Regions from separate parts of the Anoxybacillus sp. ST70 genome, predicted to be linked through region 1. Evidence: a T-box and tRNA genes for the amino acid it is inferred to sense, from the RefSeq annotation. Region 1 holds a T-box; the other holds one or more tRNA genes.
The links. The T-box of region 1 lies ahead of leuS (leucine--tRNA ligase). A T-box ahead of a tRNA ligase gene usually reads a tRNA of that ligase, here a tRNA-Leu.

Region 1 (11,002 bases):
ACAAATTCATTGGCTTGTGCATCTAGTGTTTCATTTGCTAAAAATTTTGCAAGCCATATGCCTGCATTCACCCCATGATTTGGTTCCATCCCATGTGCAGAAACACCGCGAACGCGTAACATAAGTGTGTCACCATTTTCATGTGCTTCCCCTTCAAGCGCATGCGTACGTAAAAATGTAAGAAAACGCTCTTTCATGTCGTTTTCATTCGTCAACTGCAATACAGCTTCCGCAACATCTGGAACCATATTGTATCGCTGACCAGCTTGAAACGAAAGAAGAATATCATCATGCGCTTGTTCATTCATCGGTTGCTGAATAAGATCAAAATCAGCAATTCCTTTTTCAGCATATATAATTGGGAAATCCGCATCTGGCGCAAATCCAATTGTCGGCATTTGTTCCGTTTGAAAATATCGTTCGACGCATTGCCAATCGCTTTCTTCGTCTGTTCCAATAATCATGCGCACGCGCTTAGAAAGTGGCAATCCGAGCTCTTTGACAATTTTCATCGCATAAAACGCGGCCATTGTCGGACCTTTGTCATCTAATGCGCCACGTGCATAAATTTTTCCATCTACAATCGTCGCTCCAAACGGATCAAACGTCCAACCGTCACCAGCAGGAACAACATCAACATGACATAATACTCCAACAATCTCTTCGCCGTCTCCCATTTCAATATGCCCCGCTAATCCATCAACATTTTTCACGGCAAATCCTTCTTCTTCCCCTCGTTTTAACATGTAACAAAGCGCTTCATATACTTCTTTTCCTAACGGTGCTTCTTGTGTCGCTGTCTGCTCATTTCGTACACTCGGAATGCGCAAAAACGTTTGTAAATCTTGCAAAAATGCCTTCTCGCGCTTTTTTACTTCTTCCATCCAATTCATGTTCATCGTCACTTTCCCCTTTCTTTAAGAAAAATATGGTTTTAATTGTGTTAATATTGTGTAAAATTCAGCAAATTTATAGCATTTTTCTTATGTTTTCGTGTAAAATAAATAGTGAGACATCTAGTTTTTCATCTTTGTTGTACCATGCGAATGATGTGACGATAGGGAGTGATCATTTGAAACCATCTACCGATCGCATGCTAACCCGTATTAAGTCCGTCTACATGTTCATTAGCGAAAGAGGAACAGTGACAACGCAAGAGCTCGTGGACGAATTCGGCATTACTCCACGAACGATTCAGCGGGATTTAAACGTGTTAGCATACAACGACTTAATTCACAGCCCTAGCAAAGGTAAATGGACAACAACTAAAAAAAGAGTAAAGATGTCATCATAACGAAATGTATATAGACGGAACCTGATCGGTGCAGGTTCCTATTTTTTGTCTTCTCCTTTTAATAAAGCAATTTCTTCATCAGTCAAATCACGATACTCTCCCGGTTCTAACGTTTCATCGAGCGGAATCGGTCCCATTTGTATGCGTTTTAAGTAAACGACACGTTTACCAACCGCCTGAAACATTCGTTTAATTTGATGAAACTTCCCTTCTGTAATCGTGACACGCACATCTGAACGTAAACCGGAACGAATAATGACAAGCTCTGCTGGTTTTGTTTCGTATCCATCGTCCAGCACGACACCGCGTCGGAATGCTGCAACATCATCTTCTGTCACTTCCCCGTCAATCATTGCTTCATACGTTTTCGGCACATGCTTTTTTGGGGATAATAGCTGATGAGCAAGTTGACCATCGTTCGTTAACAACAACAACCCTTCCGTATCTTTATCAAGCCGTCCGACTGGAAATGGATCAAAAATTCGGTCTTCCTCTTCTAGTAAATCAACAACAGTTTCTTCCACAGCATCCTCCGTTGCTGAAATGACTCCTTTCGGTTTATTCATCATTAAATAAATAAACGGTTTATACTCTACTTCTTCTCCCCATACTGTAACGACTTGTTCTTTCGGATCGACGTGTGTTTTTGCATCTTTCACCGTCATCCCATCGACTTTAACACCCCCTGCTTTCAATAATTTTTTCACTTCTTTTCTCGTTCCATATCCCATGTTTGCTAACAGTTTATCAATTCGCAACATAAAAATCCCTCCAAATGTTTTTCATTTTTAGGCGTTCGTCCATACACCGATGTCAACTGTCACATATACTGCCTACGTAACAATTAAAGCGAAAGGAGTTTTCCAAATGGACGAACGCCAACAACAGCAGCAAATGCCGGGCATGCCTTATTACGGAGGCTCTCCATTTACACCAGGATTCCCTGGCGGATTTCCGGGCACACCAGGATTTCCTGGAACACCAAATTTTCCAAGCGGCTCTCTTGAACGTCGAGTTGATCGCCTCGAGCGCATCACAGAGCGCCAACAACAACAAATTAACAACTTAAATCGACGTCTTCAACGCGTTGAACGTCAACTCGGATTCCCATTTAGCGGTGACTTTTAATACAAAGAAGAAGGCTATGACACAGCCTTCTTTTCTTTCTTTCTTAAAAATGAAAATCGATTTCCGAATAACGCATGTAACAAGTTCGAACGTTCACTTAAATAAAAATAAACAGCTGCTCCGATCAATCCACCAATGGCGACAATCATGACCGATTGGATCATACTACCGTTGTAATGAAGAAAACGGTCCATCAGTTTTGCGACAGGCCAAACGACAGCACACATTATTGTTGTTAAAATTCCCATAAACAACACACGCTTGGCAACAAAATGATACCGATAATTTGTATAACGTTGAATGATCCATAAGTTTAAACCGACCGATAAAGCATATCCTATCGTCGTTGCCAAAATAGCTCCTACCGTTTCAAACGAAACAATGAGTATGTAGTTAAAAAATAATTTAAACAATAACCCAATACATAAACTGATGACTGTAAATTTTTGTTTATTAATACCTTGTAAAATGGCTGCCGTCACAGAAAATAAAGCAAAGAAAATAGCGGTCGGTGCGTATGCCCGCAATACTTCTGTCCCAAGCGGATCGTAGCTGTAAAAAGCGGCATATACATATTCAGATAAAAGCGCCATGCCAATGACTGCAGGCAACGTAATAAACATAACGACTTGAAACGTGTCATTTAAATATTTTCGTAGTTGCTTGCTTTCCCCTTGCACATACGCTTTCGTAATCGTCGGAATGAGCGTTAAGCTAAATGACGTCGCTAATGTTACTGGGATAATGACAAGCTTTTGTGCCCATACGTTGAAAATGCCGTATGCGTCCTCTGAAATAGCACCGAGCCCGATGCTTGCCATCGCTTTATTAAACGTAAATTGGTCAATCAATTGATATAACGGCATCGCTAAGCCAACAAAAGCAAACGGGGCAGCATAAGCAATCAATTCTTTATACATCTCTTTTAATGACATATGGATCGTGCCCCGATCTTGCTTTAATAATTCATCTAAAAACGATTTCCGCTTAAACCAATACATGAATAGAACAGCTAGTCCACCAACGGCACCGATAAATGCTGCAAACGTCGCCACTTGAATAGCCGTCACAAGCGAGCCGTCAAAGATGCGCAAAACGATGTAACTCCCTGCAAGCAAAAAGATGATGCGAACAAGTTGTTCAACGACTTGCGACAACGCTGTCGGCCCCATCGATTCATGGCCTTGAAAAAACCCGCGAATTAAACTCATCATTGGCACAAGCAATAAAGCGAAACTAACTGCGCGAATGACGGAAGTAACATCAGCAATCGAGTTGCCGTGCCCATCATCATTGACAACGAACGGTGCTAATAGCGGTGCACTCATATATAACATGAGCCAAGCGAGGAACCCTGTGATCGTCATTAACGTTATACCGGAGCGAAACAATTTTCTCCCAATCGCATATTCTCCAAGTGCATTGTATTTCGAGACAAACTTTGATACCGCTAACGGCACTCCCATCGTTGCGATACTAATAAACAACGTATACGGAACGTAACCGTACGAATAAAGCGCTCCCCCTTGTTTCCCAACAAGCTGATAAAATGGGAAGACGTATATAAGACCTAATATGCGCGATAAAAACACGCCTCCCGTTAAAATAAATGTGCCTCTTAACAACTTTGATGATGACATATTATCCCTTCCTTAACGGATTCATTGCTCCACCTATTTTAGCACACTTTTTTCTTTTCCATAAAATCATTATAATCATAACAGAAAGGACGTGAAAGTGATGATGTATGATGTCGTAGTCATCGGTGGGGGACCGTCAGGATTAATGGCAGCCATCGCTGCTGGAGAACAAGGTGGACGCGTTCTTCTTCTTGATAAAGGAGATAAGCTCGGACGAAAATTAGCGATTTCGGGCGGTGGACGTTGCAATGTAACAAATCGGCGACCAGTCGATGAACTGATTCAACATATCCCAGGAAACGGTCGTTTTTTATATCGTGCCTTTTCTATGTTTAATAATGAAGATATTATTCGCTTTTTTGAACGGCTTGGCGTTCCGTTAAAAGAAGAAGACCACGGACGTATGTTTCCGGTAAGCGACAGCGCACAATCTGTCGTACAAGCTCTTCTTCGTGAGTTGAAAAGATGGCGTGTCGACGTTCGGGTTCATACCCCTGTAAAAGACATTGAATATAAAGATGGAGCAGTGTATGGCGTAACGCTGCAGACAGGGGAGATGATCCGAACGAAAGCAGTCGTTGTTGCCGTCGGAGGAAAATCTGTGCCGCATACCGGTTCGACAGGTGACGGTTATGCATGGGCAGAAAAGGCTGGACATACGATTACAGAACTGTTTCCAACGGAAGTGCCTATTATTTCACATGAACCATTCATTCAAAATCGAACGTTGCAAGGACTATCATTGCGCGATGTGGCATTAAGCGTATTAAACGAAAAAGGAAAACCAATCGTCACACATCGGATGGATATGATTTTTACACATTTCGGTATTTCAGGACCAGCGGCATTACGATGTAGCCAATTTGTTGTGAAACAGCTAAAAAAACAATCGTCTGTGCGCATGACGATCGATGCGTTGCCAGATGAAAAAGAGGAGATGTTATTTCAGCAAATCGTACGTACCATGAAAGAAGAGCCGAAAAAAGTGATAAAAAACATTATGAAAGCAATTATTCCGATCCCAGAACGATATATATTATTTTTGCTTGAACAAACAAAGATCGATCCACAAACGGTCGCAAGCACATTAAGTCACGACAAAGTGCGCACATTTATTGCGGCATGTAAAACATTCACTTTTTCTGTTCATGGAACGTTGCCGCTTGAAAAAGCGTTCGTCACAGGCGGTGGAGTATCCGTCAAAGAAGTACATCCGAAAGAAATGGCATCTAAACTGATGAAAGGCTTATATTTTTGCGGAGAAATTTTAGATATTCACGGTTACACAGGCGGTTATAACATTACTGCAGCGCTCGTTACCGGCCGTCTTGCTGGCATGCATGCTGCGATATATGCGAAACAATAAGATCGTAAACAAGCGATCTTATTGTTTCTAGGGCAATCATGACACTTCAATTACTCCAGTTCACCATCCCAGCCGAGCATCCCGTCAATGACGTTACACACATCGTAACCATGCGCCTCTAAATAACGACACACATGTTCACTACGAACACCGGAACGACAAATAATAATATACGTTTCATTTTTGTCTAGCTCGTTCATTCTTTCCGGAATATCCCCCATTTTTATATGTATCGCTGATGGAATCATTCCAAAGGCGACTTCTTCATCTTCGCGTACATCGATGACGTGAACGCGCTCGCCTGCTTGTATCATTTGTTTTAGCTGTAATGCTGTCATTTCTTTCATCGATCTCTCCCTTTCTTTTAACGAAAGCCTCCCACCGCATATGTGAGAGGCTTGTTTGCGATTAATTTGCAACAATGTTTACTAATTTCCCTGGGACAGCGATCACTTTACGTACGGTTTTCCCTTCAATTTGTTCTTTAATTTTTTCGTCTTCCATTGCCAATTGCTCGAGCTGTTCTTTTGTTGCATCAGCAGGAACGTGTAGTTTCGCACGCACTTTTCCGTTTACTTGAATGACGATTTCAACTTCATCTTCAACTAATTTCGCTTCATCGTATGCTGGCCAAGCTTCGTATGCAATCGTATTGTTATGTCCGAGTTTCTCCCATAATTCCTCAGCAATATGAGGACAAACTGGCGACAATAACTTCACGAATCCTTCCATATACACTTTCGGTAATACAGGCGCTTTATATGCTTCGTTAATAAACACCATTAATTGTGAAATTGCTGTATTGAAACGAAGCGCCTCGTAATCTTCTGTTACTTTTTTCACCGTTTGATGATATACACGTTCAAGCGTATCTGTTTCTGGATTGTCAACGATTTTCGGATTTAATTGGCCGTCTTCTTCAACAAATAGACGCCATACGCGATCTAAGAAGCGACGTGCACCGTCAAGACCTTTTGTCGACCACGCGATCGACGCTTCTAAAGGACCCATAAACATTTCGTATAAACGCAACGTGTCCGCTCCGTGACTTTCCACAATATCGTCCGGATTCACAACATTTCCTTTCGACTTACTCATTTTCTCATTGTTTTCTCCAAGAATCATTCCTTGGTTAAATAGCTTTTGGAACGGTTCTTTCGTTGGCACAACGCCGATATCGTATAAAAATTTATGCCAAAAACGTGCATACAATAAGTGCAACACCGCATGTTCTGCCCCGCCAATGTAAATGTCGACCGGCAACCATTTTTCAAGCTTTTCAGGATCAGCTAATTGCTTATCGTTATGTGGATCGATGTAACGCAAATAGTACCAACAACTTCCTGCCCATTGCGGCATCGTATTCGTTTCACGACGTCCTTTTTTGCCTGTTTTCGGGTCAACGACGTTCACCCATTCTTCGATGTTCGCAAGCGGTGATTCTCCTGTTCCTGATGGTTTAATTTCATCTGTTTTCGGCAACACAAGCGGCAACTCTTCTTCTGGCACTGGCGTCATCGTTCCATCTTCCCAATGGATGATCGGAATCGGCTCGCCCCAATAACGTTGACGGCTAAATAACCAATCGCGAAGGCGATACGATACTTTCTTCTCCCCTTTTCCGTTTGCCTCTAGCCATTCAATCATTTTTTTCGTCGCTTCTTCTTTATTCAAGCCGTTTAAGAAATCAGAGTTTACATGTTCGCCGTCTCCAGTATAGGCCTCTTTTGAAATGTCCCCACCAGCAACAACTTCTTTGATTGGCAAATGAAATTTTTTCGCAAATTCATAATCGCGCTCATCATGTGCTGGAACAGCCATAATTGCCCCTGTGCCGTAGCTCATTAACACGTAATCGGCGATCCAAATCGGCAATTTCTCACCGTTCGCTGGATTGATTGCATACGCCCCCGTAAATACACCCGTTTTTTCTTTCGCTAAATCGGTCCGTTCGAGGTCGCTTTTACTTTGAATTTGTTTTAAATAAGCATCAACAGCTTCTTTTTGTTCTGGTGTTGTAATTTTTTCAACGAGCGGATGTTCAGGTGCTAGCACCGCATAAGTGGCACCGAATAACGTGTCTGGACGCGTTGTAAACACCGTAAACGTTTCATTATGCCCATCGACTTGGAAATGAATGTTTGCTCCTTCCGAACGACCGATCCAGTTGCGTTGCATTTCTTTAATGCTTTCTGGCCAATCAAGTTCTTCTAAATCTTCAAGCAAACGATCCGCATATGCTGTAATGCGAAGCATCCATTGTTTCATCGGCTTACGAATGACCGGATGTCCCCCGCGCTCACTTTTTCCATCGATCACTTCTTCGTTCGCCAATACCGTTCCTAGCGCTGGGCACCAGTTCACCGGCACTTCATCCATATACGCTAATCCTTTTTCATATAACTTTAAGAAAATCCATTGCGTCCATTTATAATAGTTCGGATCGGTCGTATTCACTTCACGATCCCAGTCATATGAAAAACCTAATGATTTAATTTGGCGGCGGAAGTTGTTAATGTTTTTTTCTGTAAATTCAGCTGGGTCATTTCCTGTATCTAGCGCATATTGCTCGGCAGGCAATCCGAACGCATCCCACCCCATTGGATGCAATACGTTATATCCTTGCATGCGCTTCATACGCGCTAAAATGTCCGTCGCTGTATATCCTTCTGGATGACCGACATGCAATCCTGCGCCGGATGGATACGGGAACATGTCGAGTGCATAAAACTTCCGCTTTCCGTCATCTTCCGTCGTTTTGAACGTTTTATTTTCTTCCCAATACTTTTGCCATTTTTTCTCGATTTCACGATGATTAAAACTCACGTGACAAACCTCCTTTTTATCCATTTTAAACAAAAATGAAAAACAAAAAACCTCCCATCCCAAAAAGGGACGAGAGGATTCTCCCGCGGTACCACCCTTGTTAGCGCACGAACCGTGCACTCACTTTCATCATTAACGCAGATTCACGGCGCATGCTACTTCATTCGCACACGCAACTCCAAGGCGAGTTCGTAAACAAACTTCGGTTGACTCGCACCGTCCGTCAACTCTCTGCCGACCATTTGTTTACTACTACTCCTTTTCACCGTCATTTTCCATTATTTCATTATATACATTATTTTAAAAAATTTACGCCCTCGTTGCAAGTGTATTCACGTATGGAATGATATGTTTAATTTACTGACAAATAAAAAAATTAAAAATTTTTATTTACTTTTTTTTTTTTTTTTTACAATTAAGATGTTGTATTATAAAATTTAGAAAGGTAGGATAAATAATGAAAAATTTATGTCTATTCTTTTTGTCTTTCATCCTTGTTTTTACATTTCCAGTCTCTTCATTGGCTCAGAAGCCTCAAGCAGATGATTCAGATTGTATCGTTTGTGGTGATGCAACATATAAAGTTACAAAAATTAGCGGACCTTCTCTTGTTACTGAAAAGTTTCAAACTTATTTAACCTCGGCATGGGCCTATTCTGATCGCTATGTATGGACAGAAACTACTACAACTACGTTACAAATCACAGGTGGGGCAACCTTTGATATCACCGAAGCTATTAAAAACCAACTTAACCTAAGTTGGTCAAAAAGCAAATCTTATTCTGTAGCTATTCAAATTCCTGCAGACAAAAATAAATACTCAAAGCTTGGACTGTTTGGTGATTTTAATAAATACTACGTAAAAGTAGTAAAAGATAAGTTTGGTCAAGAAACGATCTCCTACCACGATGCATATGAGCCAACTTCAACTCATTATTTAAAAGTCGTTTACAAAAACTAATATAATGATAGTAGGAGTGCTTATGATAAAAAAATCTTTTCTCATTTTCTGTGCGCTTGTCAGTTTTCTTTTTTCTGGATGCCAGCCGGAAAGCATAAAAGGGTTTATTGCTTTTGGGAAGTGGGACGGTGTATATGTGGCAAAAAAAGACGATCCTTTCGTTCTTAATTTCATTTTATTAAGTGACAGCCCTCTAGCAAACGTGACATCTATTGACTTTCCTGAAATCGCACATGAAATTGATGACATGCAATATGATCTTATCGAAGGTGATAAATACAAAGACTTTCAATTATTTAATATTGCTGTCAATCTACATTTAAAAGAAGTAAGTAGCACGACAATCTCTAAAATAACTCTCATATTTGATCAAAAATACAAAGAGACATTCCCCATCGGTCATATCAAGTTAGTTGTAGGCGAGAAGGGGATATTTACTCCACAAAATGAGTATGTGACAGCTTATCCAAATACGCAATTTTTTCAAGCGAAGTTGAAAAACATTTCAGAGCACACGATTCAAATAAAGCGTGTAACTATAGAAAACAGTTTTTTACAGATAAAAGATGTAAAGATAAACGATAAATCAGAAAAGCAGAGCGTAGAGGCAAACGAAACAATAAATATTTATTTTAATCTCACTGAAAAAGCAAAACAAAAAGCTGACTTTTATATTGTTACACCAAAAATTGAATATGAATTATCAGGAAAAGCATCAAGCACATATATTGATCCTGTTTTTTATGGGGTGACAACCCTTACTTCAGAAAAACTAGACAATATTTTAAAGAAAAACTGAACTATTCCCCACTCGGAGCATCTCCGAGTGGGGCAATTATGTTTCGTTATGATATTCCGCTTTTGCTTCTTGTCCTTTTTTTGCATTCCTTTGTTTCACTTCTTTTATCGGATCACCGAAATCTTTCGCATGCAACGTTTTTTGTTCTGGATTGTTTTGTTTCGAACGTTTTTTCATCTGTTTCCTCCTAATGACGAAGTAAAATCATATCGTTTTGTAATTGTTCAAGCTGCAGACGCATGCGGTGTAATTGTTCGCGCTGTTGGGCGTTACAGCTTAACGAAAAATGCGCCAAATCGGTCACCGCATGTTCAAGCATTTGCTGAGCTTTTACATATTCTGTATCGTTATAATGTTCAAGCTTGCTCGCTTCTGTATATTGTTCTTTTGCATAGCGAAGCACATCTTCACAATGTTGCAAAAACTCGTCCATCGACTGTCTTGTCGCCATACGCATCCCTTCCTTTCTTCCGTATCGCTTTATAGTTTGTACATTTTCTTGTCATTTATCACAGCGCCATTGAGTTTCCTACTTAAATCGTGCTACAATGCTAAAATGATGCGAGGTGATAAACATGAATCCTTTTCCATATACGAACGACAAGAAACGATACCATACATGGAATTATCATTTACGCCAAACGTTCGGTGAAAAAGTTTTTAAAGTATCGCTTGATGCAGGATTCGATTGTCCAAATCGCGACGGTACAGTCGCATATGGTGGATGCACATTTTGTAGCGCAGCCGGTTCTGGTGATTTTGCTGGCAGACGAACAGACGATTTAGTCACCCAATTTCATACGATTAAAGAAAAAATGCATACAAAATGGAAAGATGGGAAGTATATCGCCTATTTTCAAGCGTTTACAAATACACATGCACCCGTTGACGTGTTGCGTGAAAAATACGAAGCAGTATTACATTTAGACGGTGTCGTCGGTTTATCGATCGCTACACGCCCTGATTGCTTACCGGATGACGTCGTTGA
Region 2 (11,002 bases), on a different contig from region 1:
GCGTAGGCTAACCTGTTATCTAGTTTTGAAGGAATAAAAAAAGCTTGACAATAGAAAATATTCCGTTATAATAACATTTGTCTAAAGCATTATTGCTCGGTGGCGATGGCGGAGAGGTCACACCCGTTCCCATCCCGAACACGGAAGTTAAGCTCTCCAGCGCCGATGGTAGTTGGCGGGACACCGCCTGCGAGAGTAGGACGTTGCCGGGCGAGATTAGTGATGGAGGATTAGCTCAGCTGGGAGAGCACTTGCCTTACAAGCAAGGGGTCGGCGGTTCGATCCCGTCATCCTCCACCATAGATGAATTTGTGTGTATTTTATCATCGCGGGGTGGAGCAGCCAGGTAGCTCGTCGGGCTCATAACCCGAAGGTCGCAGGTTCAAATCCTGCCCCCGCAACCAAAATGGTCCCGTAGTGTAGTGGTTAACATGCCTGCCTGTCACGCAGGAGATCGCGGGTTCGAGTCCCGTCGGGACCGCCACTATATGACTCGGTAGCTCAGTCGGTAGAGCACGACCGAGTAAGCTTCTTTGGGAAACTGCAGCGTCCGCTCGAGCCTCTGCTTGATTAATCATACTGAGAGCGGGACGAAGGACGTGTTGTTTCAAACTCATTAATAAAGGTAAGGGAATTACTTAAACGGCTCGGTAGCTCAGTCGGTAGAGCAAAGGACTGAAAATCCTTGTGTCGGCGGTTCGATTCCGTCCCGAGCCACCATGTTAAATGATGCCGGCTTAGCTCAATTGGTAGAGCAACTGACTTGTAATCAGTAGGTTGCGGGTTCAAGTCCTGCAGCCGGCACCAGCTTGTGTGAAGAGCCATTAGCTCAGCAGGTAGAGCATCTGACTTTTAATCAGAGGGTCGGAGGTTCGAGTCCTCCATGGCTCACCATTATGCGGGTGTGGCGGAATTGGCAGACGCACCAGACTTAGGATCTGGCGCCTCTGGCGTGGGGGTTCAAGTCCCTCCACCCGCATTGTGCGGAAGTAGTTCAGTGGTAGAACACCACCTTGCCAAGGTGGGGGTCGCGGGTTCGAGTCCCGTCTTCCGCTCCAATATGCCTATGCCGGGGTGGCGGAATTGGCAGACGCACAGGACTTAAAATCCTGCGGTAGGTGACTACCGTGCCGGTTCGAGTCCGGCCCTCGGCACTTTACATGCGCCCGTAGCTCAATTGGATAGAGCATCTGACTACGGATCAGAAGGTTAGGGGTTCGAATCCTCTCGGGCGCGCCATGTCGGGAAGTAGCTCAGCTTGGTAGAGCACATGGTTTGGGACCATGGGGTCGCAGGTTCGAATCCTGTCTTCCCGACCAGTAGTAAGGGGCCTTAGCTCAGCTGGGAGAGCGCCTGCTTTGCACGCAGGAGGTCATCGGTTCGATCCCGATAGGCTCCACCATCTATGTTACGATAATGGCGGCGTAGCTCAGCTGGCTAGAGCGTACGGTTCATACCCGTAAGGTCGGGGGTTCGATTCCCTCCGCCGCTACTAGCTTAGGACCTTTAGCTCAGCTGGTTAGAGCAGACGGCTCATAACCGTCCGGTCGTAGGTTCGAGTCCTACAAGGTCCACCATGTTTATATTACACGGAGGAGTACCCAAGTCTGGCTGAAGGGGTCGGTCTTGAAAACCGAGAGGCGTCGAAAGGCGCGCGGGGGTTCGAATCCCTCCTCCTCCGCCATAAAGTGATTTTCTTCTTGTGCCGGCTTAGCTCAATTGGTAGAGACGAGCAAAGCTTCAGCGAATAAGCTACGAGTTGCCTCGACGCATCCATCATCATTGAATGCGCTAGTAGAGGAAGAGGCACAACTGACAAACGATCTAAAAGTTTGATGCACTTCATATTGTGCCGGCTTAGCTCAATTGGTAGAGCAACTGACTTGTAATCAGTAGGTTGCGGGTTCAAGTCCTGCAGCCGGCATCATTGTGGCGGCTATGGCGAAGTGGTTAACGCACCAGATTGTGGCTCTGGCATTCGTGGGTTCGATTCCCACTAGTCGCCCCATAAATTGTATGATAAAGCGTACAAGTAAAAAATAGCTGTGTAATTAATTTATCGTGCGGGTGTAGTTTAGTGGTAAAACCTCAGCCACGAGCGACACATCGTCGAGTAATCGGCGAGTTGCCTCGACGCATCTATCATCATTGAATAAGCGAGTAGAGGAAGAGGCATGACAAAGCGTAGAAGTAAAAAATAGTTATGTGAGTAATTTATTGCGCGGGTGTAGTTTAGTGGTAAAACCTCAGCCTTCCAAGCTGATGTCGTGGGTTCGATTCCCATCACCCGCTTACGTGGGCCTATAGCTCAGCTGGTTAGAGCGCACGCCTGATAAGCGTGAGGTCGGTGGTTCAAGTCCACTTAGGCCCATTATAATCTTTATTCCGCAGTAGCTCAGTGACGAGCAATGCATCATTGAATAAACTGCGAGTTGCCTCGACGCATTTATCATCATTGAGTATGCTAGTAGAGGAAGAGGCAGTAAAGTTAAACTATAATATTGGTTAGGCAGTATGAATCACTTTTATGATTATTCCGCAGTAGCTCAGTGGTAGAGCACTCGGCTGTTAACCGAGCGGTCGTAGGTTCGAATCCTACCTGCGGAGCCATTTGGAGAAGTACCCAAGTGGCTGAAGGGGACGGTTTGCTAAACCGTTAGGTCGCGTTTTGCGGCGCGCGGGTTCAAATCCCGCCTTCTCCGCCATTGCCACACACGGCCCGTTGGTCAAGTGGTTAAGACACCGCCCTTTCACGGCGGTAACACGGGTTCGAATCCCGTACGGGTCACTAGTAAAAAAGGACATCTCATTTATATGAGATGTCCTTTTTTATATTTCTCTCAAATCTACATGCATGTTCTTTTTCTTCTCTAAAAATTTCTTTCCATATTCCCCATGTTGATGAATAGAAGGATGTTCAACTTGAACGGTGACATGGGAGAGGTTGTATCGTTCTTTTAACATTTCATTAATAGCTAAAATAACACAAAATGGTTGAATATGCTCGTGAATAAGAACGTGTGCTGTTAAGGAATAATGATTTGTTGAAATGGACCAAATGTGTAACTCATGTACATCTTCTACCCCTTCAATAGAAAGGATATCAGCACGAATACGCTCGATGTCAAATTCATGTGGCACTGCATCCATTAAAATAAAATACGATTCTCTCACAATTTTTAAGCCGCCTACAAAAATAATGGCACCGATGATGATGCTAATGAGTGGATCAAACATATATAGCCCTGTAAAGTAAATTAAAATCGCTGAGATGATGACACCAATCGAGCTGAGTAAGTCACCAATAAAGTGCCATAAGGCGCTTTTTACATTTAAATTTTCTTCTTCTTTTATGCTGCGACTTAGAACGATTGTTAACACAAGATTAACGACAAATCCGATCGTTGCGATAGTTAGCATGAAGGAAAATTGGATGCTTTCAGGATGAATAAACCGACGAATTCCTTCAATAAAAATTCCAATGGAAATGATGACAAGCGCAAGCCCATTTAAAAATGAAGCGATAATTTCAAACCGTAAATAGCCAAATGTAAATGTTTTATTTGGTGGGCGAGAAGCTAAATAAATGGCAACCATACTTAAGCTTAATGCAATGACGTCAGAGGCCATATGTGCTGAGTCTGACAATAGAGCAAGCGAATTAGACAAAATGCCTCCTACAATTTCAACAATGGTGAAAAAAGTCGTTAATAACAGTGTTATCCAAAGCGCTTTCTTTGATGTTGCTTGTACTTTCATATGCGGTAAATGATGAAAATCATACATATGCATTCCCCTTTATTTAAAATTAATATTAAAAAAAATAAATAATAATTACTATAAACTATTTTATATAATTATCATTTGTTACTCAAGCGACAAATTTATGGACGTTCGTATTGATTTTCATTTAACATGTGATTTGTTGAACATTGTCGAAAAATATCTTAATTTTCTTACAGGAATTTTATATGACTTTGTGTAATATATTCAGTACGGAATTGTTTCCGCACCCATTGAAGAAAGGATGGATGAACATTTGTTGACAATGAGTCCAACCGATTTGCAGATGCATTTATTTCACGAAGGAACGTTTTATCAAAGTTATCACTTGTTTGGCGCACATCTTGTAAAACAAAACGGAATGATCGGAACGCGTTTTTGTGTATGGGCACCAAATGCAAAAGAAGTTCGTCTTGTTGGAACGTTTAATGATTGGAACGGAGAAAAGCACAAGTTAACAAAAATAAACGAACAAGGAGTATGGATGATTGTCGTCCCTGAAAATTTAGAAGGACATTTATACAAATACGAAATAATGACAAGAGATGGACATATCGTTCTGAAAGCAGATCCATATGCTTTTTACGCAGAAGAACGCCCCAATACGGCCTCTATTGTATATGATTTAAAAGGATATAAATGGAATGATCAAGCGTGGCAAAGAAAAAAGAAGCGAAAACCTATTTATGAGCAACCGATGTTTATTTATGAAGTTCATTTTGGTACATGGAAAAAGAAAGACGATGGGAAATTTTATACATATAAGGAAATGGCGGATGAGTTAATTCCTTATGTTGTCGAACATGGATTTACTCACATTGAACTTTTGCCGCTTATTGAGCACCCGCTCGATCGTTCCTGGGGATATCAAGGAACAGGTTATTATGCTGCAACAAGCCGTTATGGAACGCCTCATGATTTAATGTATTTCATTGATCGTTGTCATCAGGAAGGAATTGGAGTCATTTTAGATTGGGTACCGGGACATTTTTGTAAAGATGCACATGGGTTATATATGTTTGATGGTGAGCCGACGTATGAATATATGAATATGCAAGATCGCGAAAATATTGTGTGGGGAACAGCAAATTTCGATTTAGGAAAACCAGAAGTGCATAGCTTTTTAATTTCGAATGCTTTGTTTTGGTTAGAGCATTATCATATTGACGGTTTTCGTGTTGATGCGGTTGCAAATATGCTTTATTGGCCGAATAGCGATGTACTGCATCCAAATCCATATGCCATTTCATTTTTAAAGAAATTAAATGAAGTTGTATTTGCTTTTGATCCGAATGTATTAATGATTGCAGAAGATTCAACAGATTGGCCGAAAGTGACGGCACCTACGTACGATGGTGGGTTAGGATTTAACTACAAATGGAACATGGGATGGATGAACGATGTATTAAGTTATATGGAAACGAGCATGCATGATCGAAAATATATGCATCATAAAATGACATTTTCTTTGTTGTATGCTTACACGGAAAATTTTATTTTACCTTTATCCCATGACGAAGTGGTGCATGGAAAAAAATCGTTATTAAATAAAATGCCAGGCGATTATTGGGATAAATTTGCTCAACTTCGCCTGCTTTATGGATATTTTATGACGCATCCCGGAAAAAAACTGTTGTTTATGGGTGGAGAGTTTGGACAGTTTGATGAATGGAAAGATTTAGAACAACTCGATTGGGTGTTGTTTGATTTTGATATGCATCGAAAAATGGATGACTACGTGAAATCTCTCACTCATTTTTATAAAAAGCAAAGAGCATTATATGAATGTGATCATGATCCAAATGGGTTCGAATGGATTGATGTGAACAACGCTGAACAAAGTATTTTTTCTTTTATTCGACGAGGAAAAAAAGAAGAAGATGCGTTAATTGTCGTTTGCAATTTTACTAATATCGTGTATGAAGATTACAAAATTGGTGTGCCATTGCTTACATCGTATCGAGAAGTATTTAATAGCGATGATGTGATGTACGGTGGTGCGGGACACATAAACAAAAAACCGCTTGTGGCACACGAAGAGCCGTATCACGGAAAGCCGTATCATATTCGAATGACGATTCCGCCGTATGCTATAACAATTTTACGACCAACAAGAAAAAGAGAAGGGAAGGAAAGCCATGGTACGAAAAAAGTGCGTCGCTATGCTACTCGCAGGGGGACAAGGGAGTAGATTAAGTTCGCTAACAAAAAATTTAGCTAAACCAGCTGTTCCGTTTGGAGGAAAATACCGCATTATTGATTTTACATTAAGCAATTGTGCTAATTCTGGCATTGATACTGTTGGGGTGCTCACCCAATATCAGCCGTTAGAGTTAAATACGTATATTGGAATTGGAAGTGCATGGGATTTAGATCGAAAAAATGGGGGGGTAACCGTTCTCCCTCCGTATGCTGAATCATCAGAAATGAAATGGTACAAGGGAACAGCGAATGCCATTTATCAAAATCTAAACTATTTGAAGCAATATGATCCGGAGTATGTCCTCATTCTTTCCGGCGACCATATTTATAAAATGAATTATGCGGATATGCTACAATACCATATCGAAAAAAAGGCGGATGTTACAATTTCTGTTATTGAAGTACCATGGGAAGAAGCGAGCCGTTTTGGAATTATGAACACAAATGACGAGATGGAAATCGTAGAGTTTGAGGAGAAACCAGCTCATCCGAAAAACAATTTAGCGTCTATGGGCATTTATATTTTTAAATGGTCTATTTTGAAAGAGTATTTAGAAATGGACAATCGAAATGACCGTTCAAGCCATGACTTTGGTAAAGATATTATTCCTTTACTGATCGAAGAAAAAAAGCGGCTCATTGCCTATCCATTTAAAGGATATTGGAAAGATGTTGGGACGGTAAAAAGTTTATGGGAAGCAAATATGGATTTACTAGAAGATACCCCAGCATTAAATTTATTTGACCATACATGGCGTATTTATTCTGTGAACCCGAATGAACCACCGCAATATATTGCTCCATACGCACAAGTGAAAGAATCTTTAGTGAATGAAGGATGCATCGTTGAAGGGAATGTGGAGCATTCTGTTTTGTTTCAAGGGGTGTACGTTTCACAAGGTGCGAAAGTAAAAGATTGTGTTGTTATGCCTAATGCAGTGATTGGGAAAAATGTATACATTGAAAAAGCGATTGTTCCTCCGAATGTGGCAATTCCTGATGGAACGTTTATTTGTGCGGATCAATATGAAGGGGAAGTCATTCTTGTGACAGAGGAGATTTTGGGACATTTTTCTGAGAGAGAGGATGAGAAAACGTGGGAAAATTAATGCTTGGGGTCATTGATGCGACGACATATACACCGGAAATGAGTGATTTGACATTTCAGCGTTCTATCGCAGCCGTTCCGTTTGCTGGTCGCTATCGGCTAATTGATTTTGTTTTATCAAATATGGTGAACTCAGGTATTGAAAGTGTCGCCATTTTCCCAAAGTATCAATATCGTTCGTTAATGGACCACCTTGGTTCAGGAAAGAATTGGGATTTGAATCGGAAACGTGATGGATTGTTCTTCTTCCCTTCGCCTGATCTCCCGATTTCTCATATCGGTTCGTTTCAACATTTTCAACAACATATTGACTATTTTTTGCGAAGCACACAAAAGTACGCTCTTATTTGCAACAGTTATACGGTGTGCAATATTGATTATGAGGAAGTATTGCGACGTCATATGGCTAACGGGTGCGATATAACCCGTATACGTTATCGTGGAAAGTCGCTTGATATGTTTATTTTAGAAACATCGTTGTTGCTTGATTTAATCGCCAACCAACAACGAAATCAATATCGAAGTATTGTTGATGTTGTGAATGATGAAGGAAATGGTTTAACCGTATGTGATTATGAATATAACGGGTATGTCGCAGTTATTGATAGCGTCGAACGTTATTTTCACCATAGCTTAGAACTTCTTAAACCAGAAGTGTGGAAGCAGTTGTTTTTAAAAGGAAGACCGATTTATACGAAAGTAAAAGATGAGCCACCGACGAAATATACATCATATGCTTGCGTGCGTAATGCGATGATTGCGAATGGATGTATCATTGAAGGAGAAATTGAACATAGTATTATTTCTAGAGCAGTAAAAATAGGAAAAGGAACTGTTGTCCGCAACAGTATTATTATGCAAAAAAGTCAAATTGGGGATAATTGTCATCTTGAATATGTGATCGTTGATAAAGATGCTCGCATTGGTGATGGAGTGAAATTAATTGGAACACCGAATCAGCCAATCGTCATTCGAAAAGGGACAATACAAGGAGCGCTGATGAAATCGTGAAAGTATTATTTGTCGTATCAGAGTGTGTACCGTTTGTGAAAACAGGTGGTTTAGCTGATGTTGCTGGCGCATTGCCGAAAGAGTTGAAAAAGCTTGGGACGGATGTGCGTGTGATGCTTCCTAAATATGGGGTCATTCCGCAACATATGCGCCGAAAAATGAATAAAATTGCTGAGCTTGTCGTTCGTGTTGGTTGGAGAAGACAATATTGTGGAATTGAACAATTAGAATACGAAGGAATGACATACTATTTCGTCGACAACGAATATTACTTTAAGCGAGATTCGTTATACGGGCATTACGATGACGGTGAGCGTTTTTCATATTTTTGTCGAGCGGTTCTCGATTCTCTGCCTGTCATCGGCTTTCAACCAAATGTCATTCATTGTCATGATTGGCACACAGGGATGATTCCATTTTTGTTGCGTGAAGAATATGCGAAAAATTCATTTTACGCGCAAATGAAAACGGTATTTACCATCCATAATTTGCAGTTTCAAGGCATTTTTCCACGCGAGATTTTAGGGGATTTGCTAAATTTAAGCGACCGTTATTTTTCGATTGAACATTTAGAGTTTTACGGGCATGTTAGTTTCATGAAAGGGGCTCTCGTCTCCGCACATATGATTACGACAGTTAGCCCAACGTATAAAGAAGAAATTCAAACTCCATATTATGGTGAACGGCTTGACGGATTATTGCGCGCGAGAAGTTCGCACTTAGTTGGAATTTTAAATGGAATTGATGATGACATATATAACCCGAAAAAAGATCCGTATATTGCAGTGCCATACGATGTGACGACAATTGCACGAAAAAGTATTAATAAGCGAGCGTTACAACAACATTTTTCATTGCCGTCAGAAGAAGATGTCCCAGTCATTGCCATCGTTTCACGGTTAACGAAACAAAAAGGATTAGATTTAGTAAAATGCGTATTTCACGAAATGATTGCTGAAAATGTGCAAATGATCATCCTTGGAACAGGAGAATGGGAGTTTGAACATTTCTTTCATGAGATGGCGCTGACATATCCAGAACGTGTGCGTGTATATATTGGGTTTTCAGAACAGCTTGCACATCAAATTTATGCTGGAGCAGATATGTTTTTAATGCCGTCTAAATTTGAACCGTGTGGTCTTGGCCAAATGATTGCGATGCGCTATGGAGCTGTACCGATCGTGCGAGAAACGGGTGGATTAAACGATACAGTGCAGTCGTTTAACGAATTTACAAAAGAAGGAACCGGATTTACGTTTAAAAACTTTAATGCACACGACATGTTATATACGATTCAACGTGCCCGTTCATTTTATGAACAAAAAGAAGTATGGGAAATGATAATGAAGCAGGCAATGAGTCGGGATTACAGTTGGGCAAAGTCAGCATTTAAATATAACCAACTATACGACGAACTAATGACTGGGAGTGGCATCTATGTTCACGAATAAGGAAGAGTTTAAACAAACGTTTTTGAAGCGACTAGAAATGATGTACGGAAAACGTTTTTGGGAATCGACTGTTCTCGATCAGTACAATACGTTAGGCCATATGATTCGCGAGTATATTAGTAAACATTGGATTCAGACGAATGAACGATATCGTGCCCAACATAAAAAGCAAGTATATTATTTGTCGATTGAGTTTTTATTAGGACGTTTGCTAGGGAACAATTTAATGAATCTTGGCATACGTGATGTCGTGGAAGAAGGATTGAAAGAGCTAGGCATTGAGTTAGCTCATATTGAAGAAGTGGAAATTGATGCAGGTCTAGGGAATGGGGGGCTTGGGCGTCTCGCTGCTTGTTTTTTAGACTCTCTCGCTTCTCTTGACCTTCCTGGACATGGACAAGGTATCCGTTATAAACACGGTTTGTTTGATCAAAAAATAGTGAATGGTTATCAAGTGGAACTCCCGGAACAATGGTTACGTCATGGTAATGTTTGGGAAGTAAAAAAAGAAGATTTAGCGGTAGAAGTGAATTTTTGGGGGAAAGTAGAATGCTACGAACAAGATGGTCGGTTAGCGTTTCGACATTATGATGTCGAAAAGGTAATGGCTGTTCCTTATGATATGCCTGTCATTGGATATGATACGACGACTGTAAATACGTTACGATTATGGAGTGCCGAGCCTGCAAAATTTCCGCTTCATAAACATGTCATGCAGTATAAGCGAGAAACGGAAGCGATTTCTGAATTTTTATACCCAGACGACACACATGACGAAGGAAAAATTTTAAGACTAAAGCAACAGTATTTTCTCGTTGCTGCAAGCATTGGGAGCATCGTACGCGATTATCGGCAACGGTACGGGCATTTGCAACATTTTCACCGCCACGTGGCCATTCACGTGAATGATACCCACCCTGTGTTAGCCATTCCAGAGCTTATGCGTATTTTGTTAGATGAGGAAGGAATGGGATGGGACGAAGCGTGGCATATTACGACAAACACAATTTCTTATACAAACCATACAACGTTGTCGGAAGCGTTGGAAAAATGGCCAATTTACATTTTTCAACCGCTATTGCCACGAATTTATATGATTGTGCAAGAAATTAATGAACGTTTTTGTCGCGATTTATGGAATCGATATCCTGGTGACTGGAAAAGGATCGAGGAGATGGCCATTATTGCTCACGGGCTTGTTAAAATGGCTCATTTAGCGATTGTAGGAAGCTATAGTGTGAATGGTGTAGCAAAAATACATTCTGAAATTTTAAAGCATCGTGAAATGAAGCTGTTTTATGAATACTTTCCTGAAAAGTTTAATAATAAAACGAATGGCATTACACATCGTCGTTGGTTGTTGAAAGCCAATCCACAGCTTTCTTCTCTTATTACGGAGGCGATCGGAACGGATTGGATAAAACAACCGGAACAGCTGATTCAACTA

Region 2: it encodes a tRNA-Leu, which carries the amino acid that the T-box ahead of leuS (leucine--tRNA ligase) is inferred to sense. The anticodon was not compared.

Annotation. Positions count from the first base shown of each region.
Region 1 covers NZ_JAHZOF010000002.1:18,965-29,966, reverse strand. The annotation lists gene pepV (dipeptidase PepV) at 1-899, opposite strand, end outside; gene K1I43_RS03335 (DeoR family transcriptional regulator) at 1,073-1,294, shown strand; gene K1I43_RS03330 (pseudouridine synthase) at 1,333-2,055, opposite strand; gene K1I43_RS03325 (hypothetical protein) at 2,162-2,422, shown strand; gene K1I43_RS03320 (putative polysaccharide biosynthesis protein) at 2,437-4,062, opposite strand; gene K1I43_RS03315 (BaiN/RdsA family NAD(P)/FAD-dependent oxidoreductase) at 4,163-5,428, shown strand; gene K1I43_RS03310 (rhodanese-like domain-containing protein) at 5,479-5,775, opposite strand; gene leuS (leucine--tRNA ligase) at 5,837-8,254, opposite strand; T-box leader at 8,317-8,529, opposite strand; gene K1I43_RS03300 (hypothetical protein) at 8,712-9,215, shown strand; gene K1I43_RS03295 (hypothetical protein) at 9,238-10,014, shown strand; gene K1I43_RS03290 (hypothetical protein) at 10,051-10,191, opposite strand; gene K1I43_RS03285 (YtzC family protein) at 10,202-10,465, opposite strand; gene mnmL (tRNA modification radical SAM protein MnmL/YtqA) at 10,590-11,002, shown strand, end outside.
Region 2 covers NZ_JAHZOF010000010.1:379-11,380, forward strand. The annotation lists rRNA gene rrf (5S ribosomal RNA) at 96-212, shown strand; tRNA gene K1I43_RS12365 (tRNA-Val) at 225-300, shown strand; tRNA gene K1I43_RS12370 (tRNA-Met) at 328-404, shown strand; tRNA gene K1I43_RS12375 (tRNA-Asp) at 409-484, shown strand; tRNA gene K1I43_RS12380 (tRNA-Phe) at 645-720, shown strand; tRNA gene K1I43_RS12385 (tRNA-Thr) at 732-807, shown strand; tRNA gene K1I43_RS12390 (tRNA-Lys) at 819-894, shown strand; tRNA gene K1I43_RS12395 (tRNA-Leu) at 899-979, shown strand; tRNA gene K1I43_RS12400 (tRNA-Gly) at 984-1,058, shown strand; tRNA gene K1I43_RS12405 (tRNA-Leu) at 1,069-1,154, shown strand; tRNA gene K1I43_RS12410 (tRNA-Arg) at 1,163-1,239, shown strand; tRNA gene K1I43_RS12415 (tRNA-Pro) at 1,243-1,319, shown strand; tRNA gene K1I43_RS12420 (tRNA-Ala) at 1,327-1,402, shown strand; tRNA gene K1I43_RS12425 (tRNA-Met) at 1,419-1,492, shown strand; tRNA gene K1I43_RS12430 (tRNA-Ile) at 1,501-1,577, shown strand; tRNA gene K1I43_RS12435 (tRNA-Ser) at 1,592-1,684, shown strand; tRNA gene K1I43_RS12440 (tRNA-Thr) at 1,852-1,924, shown strand; tRNA gene K1I43_RS12445 (tRNA-His) at 1,933-2,008, shown strand; tRNA gene K1I43_RS12450 (tRNA-Gly) at 2,222-2,292, shown strand; tRNA gene K1I43_RS12455 (tRNA-Ile) at 2,298-2,371, shown strand; tRNA gene K1I43_RS12460 (tRNA-Asn) at 2,536-2,610, shown strand; tRNA gene K1I43_RS12465 (tRNA-Ser) at 2,614-2,705, shown strand; tRNA gene K1I43_RS12470 (tRNA-Glu) at 2,717-2,788, shown strand; gene K1I43_RS12475 (cation diffusion facilitator family transporter) at 2,830-3,786, opposite strand; gene glgB (1,4-alpha-glucan branching enzyme) at 4,028-5,974, shown strand; gene K1I43_RS12485 (glucose-1-phosphate adenylyltransferase) at 5,922-7,094, shown strand; gene K1I43_RS12490 (GlgC family sugar phosphate nucleotidyltransferase) at 7,082-8,104, shown strand; gene glgA (glycogen synthase GlgA) at 8,101-9,555, shown strand; gene K1I43_RS12500 (glycogen/starch/alpha-glucan phosphorylase) at 9,542-11,002, shown strand, end outside.